Regions from separate parts of the Variovorax sp. VaC1 genome, predicted to be linked through region 2. Evidence: predicted binding sites of a transcription regulator. Region 2 holds the regulator's gene; the other holds the start of a gene.
The links. The regulator FliA, encoded in region 2, starts transcription of late flagellar genes. The targets are predictions, from matches to a motif close to CTAAAGTTTNNNNNNNNNNNGCCGNTA.
Positions count from the first base shown of each region.

Region 1: ACGLHS_RS04420 (FlxA-like family protein) is a predicted target of FliA. The motif match lies at 3,027-3,053, and genes of this name have one in related genera.

Region 1 is NZ_JBIGLT010000001.1:901,032-910,039, forward strand. Features, by position in the region: gene alkB (DNA oxidative demethylase AlkB) at 1-368, opposite strand, end outside; gene ACGLHS_RS04405 (GNAT family N-acetyltransferase) at 436-894, shown strand; gene ACGLHS_RS04410 (lactonase family protein) at 931-2,361, opposite strand; gene ACGLHS_RS04415 (hypothetical protein) at 2,580-2,915, opposite strand; gene ACGLHS_RS04420 (FlxA-like family protein) at 3,087-3,449, shown strand; gene ACGLHS_RS04425 (alpha/beta fold hydrolase) at 3,468-4,343, opposite strand; gene ACGLHS_RS04430 (MerR family transcriptional regulator) at 4,491-5,537, opposite strand; gene ACGLHS_RS04435 (LysR family transcriptional regulator) at 5,636-6,538, opposite strand; gene ACGLHS_RS04440 (zinc-dependent alcohol dehydrogenase family protein) at 6,680-7,693, shown strand; gene ACGLHS_RS04445 (secretin and TonB N-terminal domain-containing protein) at 7,904-8,563, shown strand; gene ACGLHS_RS04450 (RNA polymerase sigma factor) at 8,571-9,008, shown strand, end outside.
Region 2 is NZ_JBIGLT010000002.1:283,244-292,251, reverse strand. Features, by position in the region: gene flhB (flagellar biosynthesis protein FlhB) at 108-1,250, shown strand; gene flhA (flagellar biosynthesis protein FlhA) at 1,312-3,411, shown strand; gene flhF (flagellar biosynthesis protein FlhF) at 3,408-5,846, shown strand; gene ACGLHS_RS08295 (flagellar biosynthesis protein FlhG) at 5,857-6,696, shown strand; gene ACGLHS_RS08290 (RNA polymerase sigma factor FliA) at 6,734-7,468, shown strand; gene ACGLHS_RS08285 (SDR family oxidoreductase) at 7,472-8,233, opposite strand; gene ACGLHS_RS08280 (2-hydroxyacid dehydrogenase) at 8,408-9,008, shown strand, end outside.

The sequences.
Region 1 (9,008 bases), on a different contig from region 2:
CGGTTGACCAGGCAGGCGTCGGGCGCGAAGCCCTCGAAACCGGCCGCTGCCGCCGCCTCGCGGGCCAGTCGCGCGAACGCATCGGGCATCGATGGCCAGGGCCGGCCCGTGTCGGGGTCCGTGGGGCTGTAGCGGTAGCCGCGCCGGTCGCTGGTCCAGCCGAGCGCGCCGCAGTTGGTCAGCGCCACGGACATGGTGAAGCCGCCGGGCGTCACAAGATGGCGGAAGGGCGCGCTTTCCTGCAAGGCGCCGATGGCGGGGAGCAAGTCATTGACGAAGGGCAGGGCGAAGCCGGGCAGCACGAAGGCGCCGGGGCCGAGGGGTTCGCGCGCTTCACGGGGCGGGTCGTCGAACAGGTCGAGCGTCATGAGGGCATTGTCGCGTCGGTTGGATACAGTCGATGCGATGACTGCCCGACCCCATGACATGCCGCCGATGCACATCCGCAAGGCAACAAAGGACGACGTACCCGCCATCAGCGCGCTGATTCTTTCGCTCGCACACCATTTCACCTTGCGGCCGGATGGTGCGGGTGCTGAAGAGTTTCTGCTCTCCCTGCAGCCCTCGGGCATCGAGCGTCACATCGATTCGGACCAAATGGAGTACTGCGTCGGCATGGTCGGCGCGCAGCTGGCCGGCGTGGTGGCCGTTCGCGACAGGACGCATCTCTTTCACCTATTCGTCGCCGAACCATTCCAGCGCAGAGGACTCGCCAGAGCGCTCTGGCTTCACGCGAAGTCGCTGCACGAACAGGCGCAGATTTCGGATGCGATAACGGTCAACTCCACGCCGTTCGCGCTGCCTTTCTACGAGCACATCGGTTTTCGCGCGACGGGGCCTCGCGTCGAAACCCGAGGCATCGCCTTCATACCGATGAGATGGGCACAGGGGTGAGCGGCCGCGCGCCCTGTGCAACGCGCTGCCTTCTGACTACCTCGAGAACACGATGACCTGCGGGTTCGTTCCCGTGCCGACTGTCGGCACGCTCATCGGGCTGAACGCGCCCGTGGCGGCATCGACGTTGTAGGCCGACAGGTTGCCGGCAGCGGAGTTCACCACGTACGCAAAGCGGCCGGTGGGGTCCACCTTGACGGAGGTGGGTTGGGACCCCACCACGGTGATCGACGGCACGCTCATCGCACTCAGCACGCCGGTGCTGGGGTTGATGTTGTAGGCCGACACACTGTCGGAGTCGATGTTCGCGGCATAGGCAAAGCGGCCCGTGGGGTCTATGCCGATGGAGAAGGGCGTCAACCCGGACGTGATCGTCGGCGTGGCCAGCGGACTCAGGGCGCCGGAGCTGGCGTCGATGGCGTAGGCCGACAGGTAGTCGGCTCCGGCGTTCGCCACGTAGGCGAACCGGCCCGTGGGGTCCACGGTGATGCCATAGGGGCTGGGCCCCGTGGCAATCGTGGGCACGGCCATCCGGGTAAGCACGCCCGTGTCGGCATTGATGTTGTAGGCCGACACGGTGTCCGAGCCGATGTTCGTCGCATAGGCAAACCGGCCCGTGGGATCGACCGTGACGAAGGGCGTGCCGTTGCCCGCGGCGGCCAGCGGCACGCCGGCAGGGCTGAAGGCACCGGTGCTGGCATCGATGGTGTAGGCCGACACCGTCTTGGCATTGATGTCCGACACGTAGGCGAACCGGCCCGTGGGGTGTACGGCGATGCTGTAGGGCGCACTGCCGGCGACAGCCACGACCTTCGGCACGGCCATCGGCGTGAGTGCGCCGGTGCCGGCGTCGATGAGGTAGCCCGAGACGGAGCTGTCGTTGGGATTGGCCACGTAGGCAAAGCGGCCCGAGGGGTCCACGGCGATGCTGATAGGTTCCACTCCCACGGGAAACCTTGGCATGGCCATTGGGCGAAGGGCGCCCGTGCCGGCATCGAGGGTGTAGCCCGACACGTCCTTCGAGTCGAAATTCGCCACGTAGGCAAAGCGGGCCGCAGGCGGTGCACAGCGCACGGCGACGTTGCTCACGGCCGCTCCGGCCACCTTGCCGCTGCCGTTGCCGGTGACGGTGCACACGATGGTCGCAAGCCTGGGCTGCGTCTTGACCGTGACGGTGTAGCCCGCGCCTTCGGCGATCTGCGTGGCAAAGCTGAAGTTGCCGTTGGCCGCGATGGCCAGGTCATCGCCCGCGTTGTTCTGCAGCACGAGGCCGGTGCCCATCAGGCCGCTGACCGTGCCGCCGATGGTCTGGGGCGGCGGTGGCGGTGGAGGCGGCGCGACAGGCTCAACCGGAGCAACCGGCGCGGGTGAAACCAGAGGAAAGAAGCCACCACCGCCGGAGCCTCCCCCGCCACCGCAGGAAGCCAGAATGAAGAGCAGTGCGCCAGTGGCGGCGCGTCGGGCCACGGCTCGCGCGGCAAGGGAAGAAAAGAGGGCGCGAGTGTGTGGAATCGACGGCATTTGAAACGCTTTTTTGACCGGGGCTGGAAGCCGGCGGCGCGATTCTAGGAAGCCGTTGCGAGCACGCGTATCGCACAAATGTTCTACATGGACAGGGCCGCGGCGAGCTGTCGAATCCGTGCGCCTTCGGCCGTCTGCCAAGGCTGCACGCGGGCGCCATCGACTTACTTCAGCAGTTCGATCTTCTTGACGAAGTTCAGCAGGTCATTCGCGCCCGGACCGGCGATCCTGTCGCGGTTCGGCTCCTTGCGATAGTCGAGGAGCACCTGCTTGCCCACGAGCTTCTTCTTGAGGCGATAGCCTTCCGAGGCCTTGTCTTCGTCGAACCAGTCGCCGCATTGCTGGTCGCAATACACGTCGATCTTCTGGCCGCTGACGGAACGGACGGTGACGCTCAGGTCATCGATGCCGCCGCCTGCGGTGAGCGTTCCGGACAACGAGGCGGCGAGGGCGAGGCCGGGCAGGAGAGAGGCCAGCGGGAGCAGGAGAAGACGGTTCATGGATGGAGTGAAGGTGTCGGCGATGCGCGTCGACCGGCGGTCGACTGTTCGAACGAGTATCGCGGACGGCGCCGCCTTGCCGCCCGCGTGAAAGGGCGCGATGCACGCCCCCTTCATTTTTTCCCGCCGATGCCGATAACCCTTTCTTTACAGCAAGACAAAGGACACAGGATGCTGACAGGAATCAGTGCCGCGAGCGGCGCAGGGAGCGGTAGCAATGTCAATGCGGAGATCGCGAAGATCCAGCGTCAGATCACGGGCATCCAGGAGCAGATGCGGGAAAAGCAGAGCCTTCTGATCTCGACCCCCGAGGGCGAGCTGCGCCGCTCGCTCCAGCAGCAGCTGGAAGCCATGGCGAATCAGATCGCGATGCTGCAGGCGCAGCTGAATACCTTGCGCATGTCCGGTGCCCAGCAAGGCGCGATGGCCCAGCTTGGTGAAGCCGACAGCCCCTCGGACGCGGGAAAGTCGGAGAGGGTTCGCGTCAATGCCAACGGCGTATCGATCGGGGGCCTGCTGCACGCCAAGGCCTGAAAGCCCCCTGCGCAGCCGTCAGCCCTTGCGGCCCACCACCCGCGCGATCCACGCCAGCAGCACGGCCATGACTTCCTCGCGGTTGGTTTCGTTCAGTGTCTCGTGGCGCGCGCCGCCGAACACGTGGCATGACACATCGCGCAGCCCCGCCTCGCGGTAGCGCTGCACCAGCGGGTAGAACCATTCGGCCTTGTTGCTGACCGGGTCCTGGTCGCCCACGAACAGGTACAGCGGCAGGTCGGGCCGGATGTGCGCCTGCATCGCGGCGGGCGTGAGGTCGGCGAGGTTCGCGAACATCGAGCCGAGCCCTTCGGCTGAGACCGTGAACCCGCACAGCGGGTCGGCAACGTAGGCATCGACCTGGGCCGGGTCGCGGCTGAGCCAGTCGAAGGGCGTGCGCACGTCGGGCAGCGCGGCGTTCATGTCTTCGAGACGGAAGCCGCTTTGCAACGCGGCACCCAGCAGGTCGAGCGCCGAGGTGCCGGACAGCACCGCGCCCGACAACAGCGCGCTGTGCTTGACGAGGTAGTACTGCGTGGCGAACGAGCCCATGCTGTGCCCCACGAGGATCAGCGGCAGCCCGGGGTGCACGCCGCGAACGTGGCGGCTCAGCAGCGCCATGTCGTCGACGAGTCCGGCGAATCCGCGCGGGCCGAATTCGCCCAGCTCGTTGCGTGCCGCGGCGCCGTTGCCATGGCCGCGATGCTCGTTCGCATAGACCACGTAGCCGGCCTGCGTCAGCGCGTCCGCCAAGGGCCGGTAGCGCAGCGAATGTTCGCCCATGCCGTGCGCCAACTGCACGACGGCCCGCTGCGTCGGGCCTTGCCAGCGGTGGGCTTCCACCGTGTGGCCGTCGTTGGCGGTCAACTCGAAGTGTGTCTCGGTGCTTGGCATGCGGTGTTCCGGTGTCTCGATGAAAAAAGGTGCGCCCATCCTAGGGTGCGACGGTTGCGGCGGGCATCAGGGCTTTCCAGATTTTCTGAAGCGGGAGCGGCCGAGATGAAACGGCGAGCCGTTAACGGGAAGGGCGCATCGATCGCGTCAAGGCGCGGCGACCGGTTCTGGCCGCCACGCCACGACCCCTGCCGTGCGGGCCCGCACGTCCGGCGATGCCAGGCAGGTGGCAACGGCTTCGTAGCCCGGCGCACCGAGGTACGGGGCAACGAGCGTCGGCGGGCTGTGGTTGGCGGGGCAGAAGATGATGGCTTCGTTCGGGCCGACCGCTGCCAGGTCGAGGATGGCGCTGGAGCGGGTGAGCATGAAGATCGGCCGCGCATCGGCACCGCGCTGCCGCAGCCGCGCGATCAGCGCTTCCTGCGTGGGCTGGTCGAGTCCCTGTTCGATCATGTCCACGACGAGCGCGTCCGGCCCCTGTGCTTCGAGCCCAGCGAGCAGCGTGAGCAACGCATCCGACGGCGCCGCGCCGTCTTCCACGAGCCACGCCATGGTTTGCTCGACGCGCGACTTCAGCGCGGGGTCGTCATCGATCCGCGACCGTGCCGCCGCGCCGCCGTCCGCAAGCCTGTCCAGGCCCAGCAGCACGGCGTTGGGCAATTCGGCGGCAAGCCTCTGCGCCAGCCGCGTCTTGCCGCTGCCGAGCGGGCCGATGATGTAGTTCAGCGGGCGGATGTCGCGAAGCTCGAAGCGCTCGCCACCCCAGGGCCACGGCAGGTCGAAGGCGACGCGAATCTCCGCGGCGGGCGCGAGCAGGCCGGCCAGTTCGCTCACGGTCGGAACCTGGCCCTGCGCAACGCCGCCGCGCAGGCCACGGACTTTTTCGACTGTGCGCGCGAGCTGATGCAGTTGCGACTCCAGCGCCGCCTGATGGGCCGCCAGCGCTTGTTCGAGCCCTTGCGCGTTGCCGCCCAGCACCCGCTCCACCTGCGCAAGGCTGAAGCCGAGCGCTCGCAGCGCGACGATCTCGGCGGCCCGCGCCATCTCTGCCGGGCCGTACGCCCGCCAGCCGGCCGCGTTGCGGTCGGGCTCCACCAGTCCGCGCTGCTCGTAGAGGCGCAAGGCCTTGGCCGACACACCGAGCCGTCGCGCGGCTTCGGATGGATTCAGATACCGGGTGGGAGAGTGCTGCATGGCATGTTCCTTTCGATGGATCTCCCGCTTTGTAGGGGCTGCCCCAGGGGACGGGTCAAGCGCCGAATGACGGGGCGAGGCAATGCCGAACGCTTCAGTCAGTCGAAGGCCCGCAGCATCGCCTTGCGCAACCAGACCTCGGCCGCGTCCTTGTCGGTCACGGCGCGCCAGGCCAGCCGGATCTGGTAGCTCGGGCTCTCGAACGGCAGGGCCTCGTGGCGAAGCCCGCCGCCTTGTGCCGACAGCACCTGCGCCACGTGCTCGGGCACCGTGGCCAGCAGCTCGGAGCCCGCCAGCACGGCAGGCAGGCTGCCGAACTGCGGCACCGAGAAGGCCACGTCGCGCTGCCGACCCAATTGCTCGAGCGTTTCGTCGACGGTGCCGCACAGGTCGCCGGCGTAGGTCACGAGCACGTGGCGGCGACGGCAGTAATCGTCGAGCGACAGCTTGCCCGGTGCGGTGTCGGCGCGAAGCACCGCGAAACGCACCGTGCGCGCCTTGCGGACCTTGGCACCGGCCGGCAGGTCTTTCAGGAAGGCCATCACCGCGCTGACGCGTCCTTCGTCGAGGTAGCGCGGCGCGTTGCGGTAGCAGACCGTCAGCGTGACCAGCTTGGCGCGCGGCACTTCGGCACTGAGGGCGCGCAGCAGCCTCGGCAGCATCGCGATCTGCAGGTCGTCGGTCAGGCCGATGCGGAAGACGGGGGCGGCGCGGTCCGGTTCGAAGTCGGCCTGCGCGCGGAAGGTGGCTTCGATCTGTTCGAGCGCGGGGCCGAGCCCTTGCATCAGCGCCAGCGCGCGTTCGGTCGGTTCCATCGTGCGGCCCTGGCGCACCAGCAGCGGATCGCCCGTGAGTTCGCGCAACCTCGCCAGCGCATGGCTCACGGCCGGTTGGCCCAGGTGCAGCCGCTGTGCGGCGCGGCTGACGTGCCGCTCGCGCATGAGCGCGGCCAGCACCGTGAGCAGGTTCAGGTCGATGCGGCCGAGTTCGATCGGTTTCATGCGGGGCCCTTGCAAGGTATCGATGTCGTGCATGCCGAATATCCCATCAATCGATTTCCTTGATGCCGCTGCGGCCTCTAGATTGGCTGTACCGGGGCACGCAATCTCGCAGGCCGCCGGTCTTTCAAAGGAGATTTCGAAATGAGCAGGATGGTTCGCTTTCACGGATTCGGTGGCGCCGATGTGCTGAGGGTCGAGCAGTTCGAGACGCGCGCGCCCGGCGCGGGCGAAGTGCGTATGGCGGTGCAGGCGATCGGCCTGAACCGGGCCGATGCGCTCTGGCGCGAGAACATGTACATCGAAGACGCCACCTTGCCGGCCGGCCTGGGCAACGAGGCGGCCGGCGTCATCGACGCGGTCGGCGCGGGTGTCGGGCACCTGTCGGTGGGCGACCGCGTCGCGGTGCTGCCCGGTGCGGGGCAGGGGCAGTACCCGACCTACGGCGAAAGCATTCTCTTGCCGGCCACGCACGTGGTGCGCCACCCCCAAACGCTTTCGGCCGCGCAGGCCGCCGGTGCCTACATGGCCTATCTGACGGGTTACTTCCCCATGTTCGAAATGGCCCGCCTGCAGCGTGGACAGTCGATGCTGGTGACGGGTGCTTCGTCGGGCACGGGCATCGCGGCGCTGCAGATGGCGCGTGCGGCGGGCATCGTCGCCATCGCCACCACCCGCACCGATGCCAAGCGGCAGGCGCTGCTCGACGCCGGCGCGTCGCACGTGGTCGTGACGCAGGACGAAGACGTGGTCGAGCGCGTGCTGGCGCTCACCGGTGGCCGTGGTGTCGAGCTGGTGTACGACGGCGTGGGTGGCGCGGACGTGATGCGCCTGGGCGATGTCGTCGCCCATCGCGGCTGGTATGTGTTGTACGGCCTCTCGGGCGGGGCGGAATTTGCGTACCCGGCCATTGCGCAGTTTCGCAAGAGCTGGCACTTCCACGTCTACAAGGTGCTCGAGTTCACCGGTGCTGCCTCGATGGGCCTGCCGCGCGACGAAGAAGCACTCGCCCGCGCGCTGGCTTTCATCGACGCGGGGCTGGCCGACGGCACGCTGCAGGTGCAGATCGATCGCAGCTTCGCGCTCGACGATGTGGTGCACGCTCACCAGTACCTCGAACGTGCAGGACACGTTGGCAAGGTCGTGCTCACGACCTGATCGATCGCGCGCATTTCACGGACCTGGCCGTATGCATTGCATTCAACTTGTCACAAATCCTCACTAGCATCCGCTCGACCAAAAGTAGTACGGCCACGGTTCCCGCTGGCCCGCAGCAAATTCCATTTCGTGACAGGACCAGGCATGTGGTGCATTGCTCGGTCGCGGCGGTGGGTGAGTGTCTTGACCTTGTTTTTCGGAATCCTGTCCTTGGGTGCATCCCCCGCCGCCGTTGCCGATTCACCCGCCCGGCCGCAAGCGCCGGCCAGGCGCGTGAGCCTCGACATTCCCGCGCAGCCGCTGGCTTCGGCGCTGCAGGCGTTCGCGCAGGCGACGGGGCAATCGGTGTTCTTCGACGGGCAGCTCGCGGCCGGAATCGAATCGATGCCCGTGCGCGGAGAACTCTCGCCGCGCGAGGCCTTGCAGCAGATGCTGGCCGGCACGCGGCTGGCCGCGCGCTATGCCGACGACACCACCTTCACGCTGGTCGAGACCGAGACGCCCGTGCCGATGCACGCGACCCCGTCGCCGTCCGACGAATCTGCCGGCGACGACGGCAACGCGCGCGTCGTGCAACAGGCGCTGGAGCGCACGCTGTGCCGCTGGCCGCGCGTGCAGCCCGGCAGCTATCGCGCGCTGGTGCAGTTGTGGGTCGGCCCGGCCGGCCACGTGCGGCGCTCGCGGGTGCTGGGCTCCACCGGCGTCGCGCAGCGCGATGCCGCGCTCGAGGCGGCGATGAACACGCTGGTGCTCAGCCCGTTGAAAGACGGCACGCCGGACGAACCCCTGACGATCCTGTTGCTGCCCCGCACCGGCAGCAGCACCGACGTGTGCGCGGGCATGGCCCCCGCGAACGCCGAAGCGTCCTGAGTCCGCCGTGGAACAGGACACCCCCGGCTTTCTGCGCAGCCTGCTCACGAGCCGCTACCTCGATTTCAGGAACAGGCTGCGCCGCCGCTTCGGCTCCGACGACGTGGCCGACGACGTGCTGCACGAGACCTGGCTGCGCGTGAACCGCATGAGCGACCCCGGCCCGGTGCAGAGCCCGATGGCCTACCTGCTGCGCATCGCGTCGAACGTGGCGGAAGACAGGCGCATCTCGAACGGGCGACTGCTCGATTTCGTGGAAGTCGAAGAGCTTCTTCACTTCGCCGACGAGAACCAGGACCCGGCACGGCTGTCGGAAGCGCGCAGCGAAGTGCAGGCCCTGGAACGCGCGCTCGAAGAGCTGCCGCGCCGCCGCCGCGAGATCTTTCTGGCCTCGCGCGTGGACGAGACGCCGCACAAGGACATCGCAGTGCGCCACGGCGTGTCG
Region 2 (9,008 bases):
AATTGCAGGGCGATACCGGCCCTGATCGACGGATTGTTCCGAACGACCGGATTCAATAATTTGGTCTTGAGCAAGGCGTACTTCGCCAGTGCTGGTTCGGAGCATGAATGGCTGAGGAAAGCGATCTCGAGAAAACGGAACCCGCCTCCGAGCGGCGCCTGGAGAAGGCGCGCGAGGAAGGCAACGTGGCCCGTTCGCGCGAGCTCACCACCTTCGTCATGCTGGGCATCGCCAGCGCCGGGCTGTGGTTCGCGGCGGAGTCGCTCAGCGCGAGCATGAACGGCGCGCTGCGCCGCGGCCTGCACTTCGACCGCGCCAGCGCCTTCGACCCTTCGCACATGCTGGCCCAGAGCGGGCTCATGGCGTTCCAGGCGCTCATGGCCATCGGCCCGCTGTTCGCGATGATGGTGGTGGCGGCGGTGGCCGCGCCCCTGATGCTGGGCGGCTGGATGTTCTCGACCAAGGCGGTCGCGCCGAACTTCGGCAAGCTCAATCCGCTGGCCGGCATCGGCCGCATGTTTTCCGCGCAGTCGCTGGCCGAGCTGTTCAAGGCGCTGGCCAAGTCGGCGCTCATTGGCGGCGTGGCGTGGTGGGTCATCGTGGACGACATCGAGGCCGTGATGGCGTTGATGGCGCAGCCCGCGCACTACGCGCTGCCGCACGCGATCGTGCTGGTGGCCAAGCACTGCGCGTTGATCGCGGCCACGCTGCTGCTGGTCGCGCTCATCGACGTGCCGTTTCAGCTGTGGAGCTACTACCGGAAGCTGCGCATGTCGCGCGAAGACGTGCGCCAGGAGCACAAGGAAAGCGAAGGCGATCCGCACATCAAGGCGCAGATCCGCCGGCAGCAGCAACAGATGGCACGGCGCCGGATGATGTCCCAGGTGCCCAAGGCCGACATCGTGCTCACCAACCCGACGCACTTCGCGGTGGCACTCAGCTACCTGGACAGCGACATGCGCGCGCCGCGCGTGGTGGCCAAGGGCACCGAGCTTGTTGCCGCGCGCATCCGCGAGCTGGCGAAAGAAAACAAGGTCGCCATTCTGGAAGCGCCGTCGCTCACGCGCGCGCTCTACAAGCACACGAAGCTGGGCGATGAAATTCCGGCGGGCCTCTACACGGCCGTGGCCGAGGTGCTGGCCTGGGTCTACCAGCTCAAGCGCTGGAAGAGCGAGGGCGGCGACGCGCCGCGCACGCCGACCGATCTGCCGGTGCCCGCAGAACTCCAGTACGCCGTGGATGCCGCATGAACGCAGTGCCGGGCCGCCCCAAGACAGTTTGCTCCGCAGCGCGGCGCATGAAGGCTATTGAATGAACGCGATGACTCAACTGCTGCGCCTGCCGACGCGGATGTTCTCCGGATCGCAGTTCAAGGGGCTCGCGGGGCCGATCCTCATCATCATGATCCTGAGCATGATGGTGCTGCCGCTGCCGCCATTCCTGCTGGACCTGCTGTTCACCTTCAACATCGCCATGTCGGTGATGGTGCTGCTGGTGAGCATGTACACGATGAAGGCGCTGGACTTCGCGGCCTTCCCGGCGGTGCTGCTGTTCTCGACGCTGCTGCGCCTGTCGCTGAACGTGGCTTCCACGCGCGTGGTGCTGATGCACGGCCACACCGGGCCCGATGCGGCGGGCAAGGTGATCGAGGCCTTCGGCCACTTCCTGGTGGGCGGCAACTTCGCGGTGGGCGTGATGGTGTTCATCATCCTCGTGCTCATCAACTTCATGGTGATCACCAAGGGCGCGGGGCGCATCGCCGAGGTGGGGGCGCGCTTCATGCTCGACGCGATGCCCGGCAAGCAGATGGCCATCGACGCCGACCTGAACGCCGGCCTGATCGGCGAGGACGTGGCCCGCAAGCGCCGCACCGAAGTCGCGCAAGAGGCCGACTTCTACGGCTCCATGGACGGTGCCAGCAAGTTCGTGCGCGGCGACGCCATCGCGGGCCTGCTCATCATGGTGATCAATATCATCGGCGGGCTGGTAGTGGGCATGGTCCAGCACGGCCTCGACTTCTCGACCGCCGGCCGCACGTACACGCTGCTGGCCATCGGCGACGGCCTGGTGGCGCAGATTCCGGCGCTGGTGATCTCGACCGCCGCCGGCGTGATCGTCTCGCGCGTGACCACCGACGAAGACGTGGGCAGCCAACTCACGGGCCAGCTCTTCTCGAACCCGCAGGTGCTGTTTCTCACGGCCGGCATCGTCGGCCTGCTGGGCATGATCCCGGGCATGCCGAACCTGGCCTTCCTGCTGATCGCGGGCGGGTTGGCGTGGATGGGCCGGCGCCTGCTGCTGCGCAAGCCGCGCGAAGCCGCCGCACAACAGGCCGCTGCAGCCGAGGCCGCGAACCTTGCGCCCACGGCGGAGATGGCCGAGGCCACGTGGGACGACGTGGCCATGGTCGACCCGCTCGGCATGCAGGTCGGCTACCGCCTGATCCCGCTGGTGGACCAGTCGCAGCAGGGCGAACTGCTGGGCCGCATCAAGAGCATCCGCAAGAAGATCGCGCAGGAGATCGGCTTCCTGGTGCCCGTGGTGCACATCCGCGACAACCTGGAGATCAAGCCCAACACGTACATCATCAGCCTGAAGGACGTGGAGATCGGCCGGGGCGAGGCCTTCCCCAACCAGTGGATGGCGATCAACCCGGGGCAGGTCACCGGCACCTTGCCCGGCACGCCCACGCGCGACCCGGCCTTCGGCCTTGCCGCGACGTGGATCGACGCCAGCCAGCGGCAGCAAGCGCAGGTGTACGGCTACACGGTGGTCGATGCCTGCACCGTGATGGCCACGCACCTGAACCACCTGATCCAGACCCACGCCGCCGAGCTGCTGGGCCGCCAGGAAGTGCAGCAGCTGCTCGACCAGATCGGCAAGACCGCACCCAAGCTCACCGAAGACCTGGTGCCCAAGGTGCTGTCGCTCAGCACGCTGCACAAGGTGCTGCAGAACCTGCTCGACGAAGAGGTGCCGATCCGCGACATGCGCACCATCCTCGACGTGATGGCCGAGCACGCGCCGACCATCAAGGACCCGACCGAGCTGACCACGCTCACGCGCCTGGCCTTGGGTCGCGCCATCACGCAGCAGCTGTTCCCGGGCGACATCGAGATGCAGGTGATCGGCCTGGACGGCTCGCTCGACGGCGTGCTGCAGCAGGCGCTGACCAACAGCAGCGGCATCGAGCCCGGCATTGCCGACAACCTGCTGCAGCAGGCGCAGGCCGCCATCGTGCGGCAGGAGCAGATGGGCCTGGCGCCCGTGCTGGTCGTGCAGCACTCGCTGCGCGTGCTGTTGTCCCGTTTCCTGCGGCGCAGCCTGCCGCAGCTCAAGGTGCTCTCGCATGCCGAGATCCCTGACTCCCGGACCATCAAGATCACCGCCGCCATTGGAGGACGCGTTTGAATTCCCAAGCTGAAACACGCGACGTGCGCACCACCGCACGCAAATTCGTCGCGGCCACCGGCCGAGAAGCCCTGCGACTGGTGCGCGAGACGCTCGGCGCCGAAGCCATCGTGCTCACCCACCGTGCCACGGCCGAGGGCGTCGAGATCGTCGCCATGGCCGAGGGCGATGTGCAGGAGGCGCTGGAGAACGCCGCGCCCGCGATCCAGGTGGAGCCCGTCGTGCCGGTGGCACCGGTTGCCGCGCCGGCACCGATGCCGCTCGCCGCGATCGCGTCTGCGGCTGCACCGGCGGAAGCAGCGGTGCTCAGCGAACTCCATTCGATGCGCGGAATGATCGAGGAACAGCTTGCCAGCGTGGTCTGGAGCGACAAGCAGCGCCGCGACCCGGTGCGCGGCCGTCTGCTGCGCACCTTGCTCGGTGCAGGCTTCAGCGCGCGCCTGTCGAAGGCCATGCTCGAGAAGCTGCCCACCGGCCGGAGCTACGCCGAAGGCATGGCCTTCGTGCGCTCCGAACTCATCCGCGCGGTGCCGGTGCATGAAGACGAAGACGCGCTGTTCGCGCAAGGCGGCGTGTACGCGCTGATGGGCCCCACGGGCGTGGGCAAGACCACCACCACGGCCAAGCTGGCCGCGCGCTGCGTGATGCGCTTCGGCGCCGACAAGCTCGCGCTGGTGACCACCGACAGCTACCGGATCGGCGCCTACGAGCAGCTGCGCATCTACGGCGAAATTCTCAACGTGCCGGTGTACGCCGTGAAGGACGCGGCCGACCTGCACCTGGTGCTGCAGGACCTGCGCGACAAGCACATGGTGCTGATCGACACCGTCGGCATGAGCCAGCGCGACCGCGCCGTGTCGGAGCAGATCGCCATGCTCGGCAACAGCCACCGGCCGGTCAAGCGGCTGCTGCTGCTCAACGCGACCAGCCACGGCGACACGCTCAACGAAGTGGTGCACGCCTATCGCAACGGCAACGACCTGACGGGCTGCATCTTCACCAAGGTCGATGAGGCCACGCACCCCGGTGCGTTGATCGACACCGTGATCCGCCATCGCCTGCCGGTGCACTACATCTCCAGCGGCCAGAAAGTGCCCGAGAACCTGATGAAGGCCGACCGCGCGCAACTGGTGGACAGCGTGTTCCAGCCGCGCCAGCACAGCCCGTTGTTCGTGCCTGCCGAGACCGATCTGAACGACGAGCCCGCGGGTGCGGGCCCGTCGGCGCAGGTGGTGCAGGCACAGGGCGAGGCCGACCGGCTGCGCCTGAAGTACCAGAACCTGATCCGCGCGATGGCGCACGACGCGCAGGAGCTGGCCACCGCCGCGAGTGCGCTGGCCGGTGCGCAGATCGGCTTCGAGCGCGCACGCGGGCTCTGGCGCCAGGCGGGCGACGATGCGGTCGGCCAAAAGGCGGTGCTGCAGGATCTGTCGGAACATGCGCGCAGCGAAGTCGCCGCCGGCTGCGAGACCCATGTGCTCGCGCTGTGCGGGCAGGTCGGCCTGCGCTCCAGCGAAAGCGGCGACGCTTATGAATGCCATGGCAGCCTGCTGCTGTCGGACCGCAGCGGCCTGCCGCTGGCGGCGCCGAACCAGTGGCTGTCTACCGCCGCGCGCGGTGCGGCCGATGCTTCGCGCAGGCCCGGCATGCGGCAGGTGCAGTGGCTGCGCCAGCAGGACTTCGGCAAGGCGCTCGTGCATGTGCTGGGCAAGCTGCCCGGCCTCGACGTGGTGATGCAGTGGCAGGCCTCGGGCCAGCACTGGCTGGCGCGCGCGCCGGGCTCGACGGCAGTGATCGACGCGCGCACCGGCGCGGCCTGCACGCTGGCACGCATCGGCTTTGAGTTCGGCGAAGCGCGCCCCGTGCGCTTCCGCGGCAAGCCCGCGCTGCAGTGCGAAGCGCATGCCGACGTGGTGCCGCGCCCCGGTGCCGCCGCCATGGCCGCAGGCATCGACCGCGAGGCGCTGCCCACGCTGCGCTGCGTGGCGACGAAGGTGATCGATGCGCGCAGCCGCAAGGTGCTGTCGCAGGGCTATGCGCTGTCCAACGTCGGTGCCGAGGTCGGCCCGCAGCAGCTCGCGCAATGGCAAGGCTGGGCCAACGACGCCGAGCCCTGCCTGCGCCTGATGCGCGACGGCGTGCAACTGGTCGGCGGCATGGGCGAGCTGGGCGACCCGAACATGATGAAGCGGCTGTTGATTGCCGGCCAGATGAGCACCACCGTGTGGCGCTTGCTGCAGGCCGAAGGCGACTGGGCCGAGCGCACCCGCATGCTGCTGGGCCAGTTGACGGGGCGCGCCGTGCGTGCCGGCCGGCCGATGACCGGCAGCGCGCTGTACGCGGGTGTCGGCAAGTTCTTCCTGCTGCTCGAAGCACTGGGCACCGAGTCGACCGCGCCCACGCAGGCGCCGCGCGCACTGGTGCAGATGGGTTGAGGGGCATCGCATGAGCAAGCGGGTCACGGATCAGGCAGACGGGCTGCGGCGCCTGCTCGCGCAGACGCCGACGCGTGTCGTCGCCGTGGCGGGCATGGGCCCCGGTGCGGGCGCGACCACGACCGCCATGAACCTGGGCGCGGCGCTGGTGCAGCAGGGCAAGAACGTGCTGCTGCTGGACGAGCATTGCCCGAAAGAGCGATCGGCCTGCGACGGCTGGGCCATCGATCCGTTGGGCAACCTGGCCGGCGCACGCCTGGGCATCGAAAGGGCGGCCGCGCGCGCCGGTTCGGGCGTGCACGTGCTGCCCGCGCCACCCGGCGTGGCGCACGACGCGACCGATCCGCGTTCGATGTGGCCCAGCGGCGTGGTCATCGTCGATGCGGCCTTCGATGGCGAAGGCCGGTTGTCGGCGCTCGCGCAAGGCGCCGACGAACTGCTGCTGGTGTTGCAGCCGCATCCCGCGTGCATCACCTCGGCCTATGCCGGCATCAAGCGCCTGCATTACGCGCATGGGCTCCAGCAGATGCGCTTTCTGGTCAATGGCGTGACCGATGTCGATGCAGCGCAGAAGGTCATGAGCAACCTGGCCAACGCGGGCAGCCGTTATCTCGCGCTGTCGCTGCAGCCGGCCGGCTTGGTGAGGTCCGATCCGCGGCTGGCCGATGCGTGGCGGCTGCGGCAGACCGCCGTCGAGGCCTTTCCTGCCAGCGCGGCCGCCGTCGATTTCCGCCGCGTCGCCGACGACATGGGGCGCTGGCCATGGCGCGAGGTGGGCGTGCGCGCACCGTCTTCGTCGTCACCGCAACTGCAGCAACCGCTGCAGCCGTCGCACGCGGTCGCTGCCTGACCCCGCCGCATCTGGACGAAACCGGAAAAGGACGGCCGTGTACACCGCACAGGGAACCATCGAGAAATCCCACCTGCTGGCGCAGCACCAGCCGCTGGTGCGCCGCATCGCGCTGCAGATGATGGCCAAGCTGCCCGCCAGCGTGGAGCTGGACGACCTGATCCAGGCCGGCATGCTGGGCCTGTTGGACGCATCGAGCCGCTACCAGGACAACCGCGGCGCCCAGTTCGAGACCTTCGTCAGCCAGCGTATCCGCGGCGCCATGCTCGACGAACTGCGCGCCAACGACTGGGGCTCGCGCGGCCTGCGCCAGTCGGCGCGCGGCATCGAGAAAGCGATACAGGCGCTGGGCCACCGGCTCGGTCGCTCGCCCACCGAAGGCGAGATTGCCAAGGAACTGAAGATCGACCTGGAGGCCTACCAGTCGATGCTGCAGGAGATCCAGGGCTGCCAGCTCCTGTATGTCGAAGACTTCGCCAAGGGTGAGCCCGACAACCCCTTCCTCGACACGCATGCGCAGGACACGCGCAAGGACCGCCGCAGCAGCGACGACCCGCTGGAGCAACTGCTGGAGAGCGGTTTTCGCCATCAGCTCGTGGACGCCATCGGGGCGCTGCCCGACCGCGACCAGCTGCTGCTGAAGCTCTACTACGAGGAAGAGCTGAACCTGCGCGAGATCGGCGCGGTGCTCGAAGTGAGCCAGTCGCGCGTGTGCCAGTTGCACAGCCAGGCGATCAGCCGGCTGCGGGCCAAGCTGAAGGACGTGCTGTAGGCGCTACAGGCTCGCGGTGATGCCGCCGTCCACGTACAGGATGTGGCCGTTGACGAAGCTCGATGCGTCCGAGGCCAGGAAGATGGCCGCGCCGCCCAGCTCTTCCACATCGCCCCAGCGGCCGGCCGGCGTGCGGCCCGAGAGCCACGAGGTGAAGGCCTCGTCGGCCACCAGCGCCTGTGTCAGTTCGGTCTTGAAGTAGCCCGGCCCGAGGCCGTTGACCTGGATGCCGTATTTGCCCAGGTCGATGGCCATGCCCTTGGTGAGCATCTTCACCGCGCCCTTGGTGGCGGCGTAGGGCGCGATGCCGGGGCGGCCCAGCTCGCTTTGCACCGAGCACACGTTGATGATCTTGCCGCGCTTGCGCTCGATCATGCGTTGCGCCACGAAGCGGCCCACGAGGAACACGCTGTCGATGTTGGTGGTGGTGATCTTGTGCCAGGCATCGATGGGGAACTCCGCGAACGAGCCCCGGTGCTGCATGCCGGCGTTGTTGACGAGGATGTCGATGGCGCCGATGTCGGCTTCGATGGCGGCCACGCCGGCCTCGACCGCGGCGGCGTCGGTGACGTCGAAGGCCATGGCCTCGGCCGCGACACCCTGGGCGCGCAATGCATCGCGGGCCGCAGCGAGCGAGGCGGCATCGCGGGCATTGAGCACCACGCGCGCGCCGGCCGCGCCGAGCGCCTGCGCCAGCGCGAAGCCGATGCCCTTGCTGGAGCCGGTGACGAGGGCGGTGCGCCCGGAAAGATCGAACAGTTTCAAGAAGGACTCCTGGGGAAGGCGCGCGCGGCGTGCCCGGTGCATGACAGCGAGAATACGTTACCGGTATCTTTCGAGAGCGTCAACCAGTGAAACCTGCGTTGCCAGCCTTGGGTCGGCCCACTTAAAGTTACCGGTATCCATCCCAATCCAAAACACCGCCAGCAGGAGAAACGCTTGACCGCTACCGCCACATCCCCGCACGTGCTGATGCCCGGCGCTTATCCGGAATGGGACATGGCACCGATGCAGGCGGCCTACACGCTGCATCGCCTCTGGGAGGCGCCGGACCGGCAGGCCTTCATTGCCGCGCACGGGCCGGGCATCCGCGCCATCGCCACACGCGGCGATCTGGGGGCCGATGCCGAACTCATCGCAGCCTTGCCCAAGCTGGAGCTGATCGCCTGCTACGGCGTGGGCACGGACGGCATCGACCTGGCCGCCTGCCGCGCACGCGGCATTCGCGTGAGCAACACGCCCGACGTGCTCAATGGCGACGTCGCCGACCTCGCCGTCGGGCTCACGCTCGCGCTGCAGCGGCGCATTCCGGCGGGCGATGCATTCGTGCGCAGCGGTGCATGGGCCCACGGCGGCATGCCGCTCACGACGCGCGTCTTCGGCCAGCGCATCGGCATCGCCGGCTTCGGCCGCATCGGCGGCACCATCGCGCGGCGGTTCTCGGGGTTCGATGCGGAGGTGGGTTACTTCAGCCGCACGCCGAAGCCCGACAGCCCGCATCGCCACTTCGGCAGCCTGGTCGCGCTGGCCGACTGGTGCG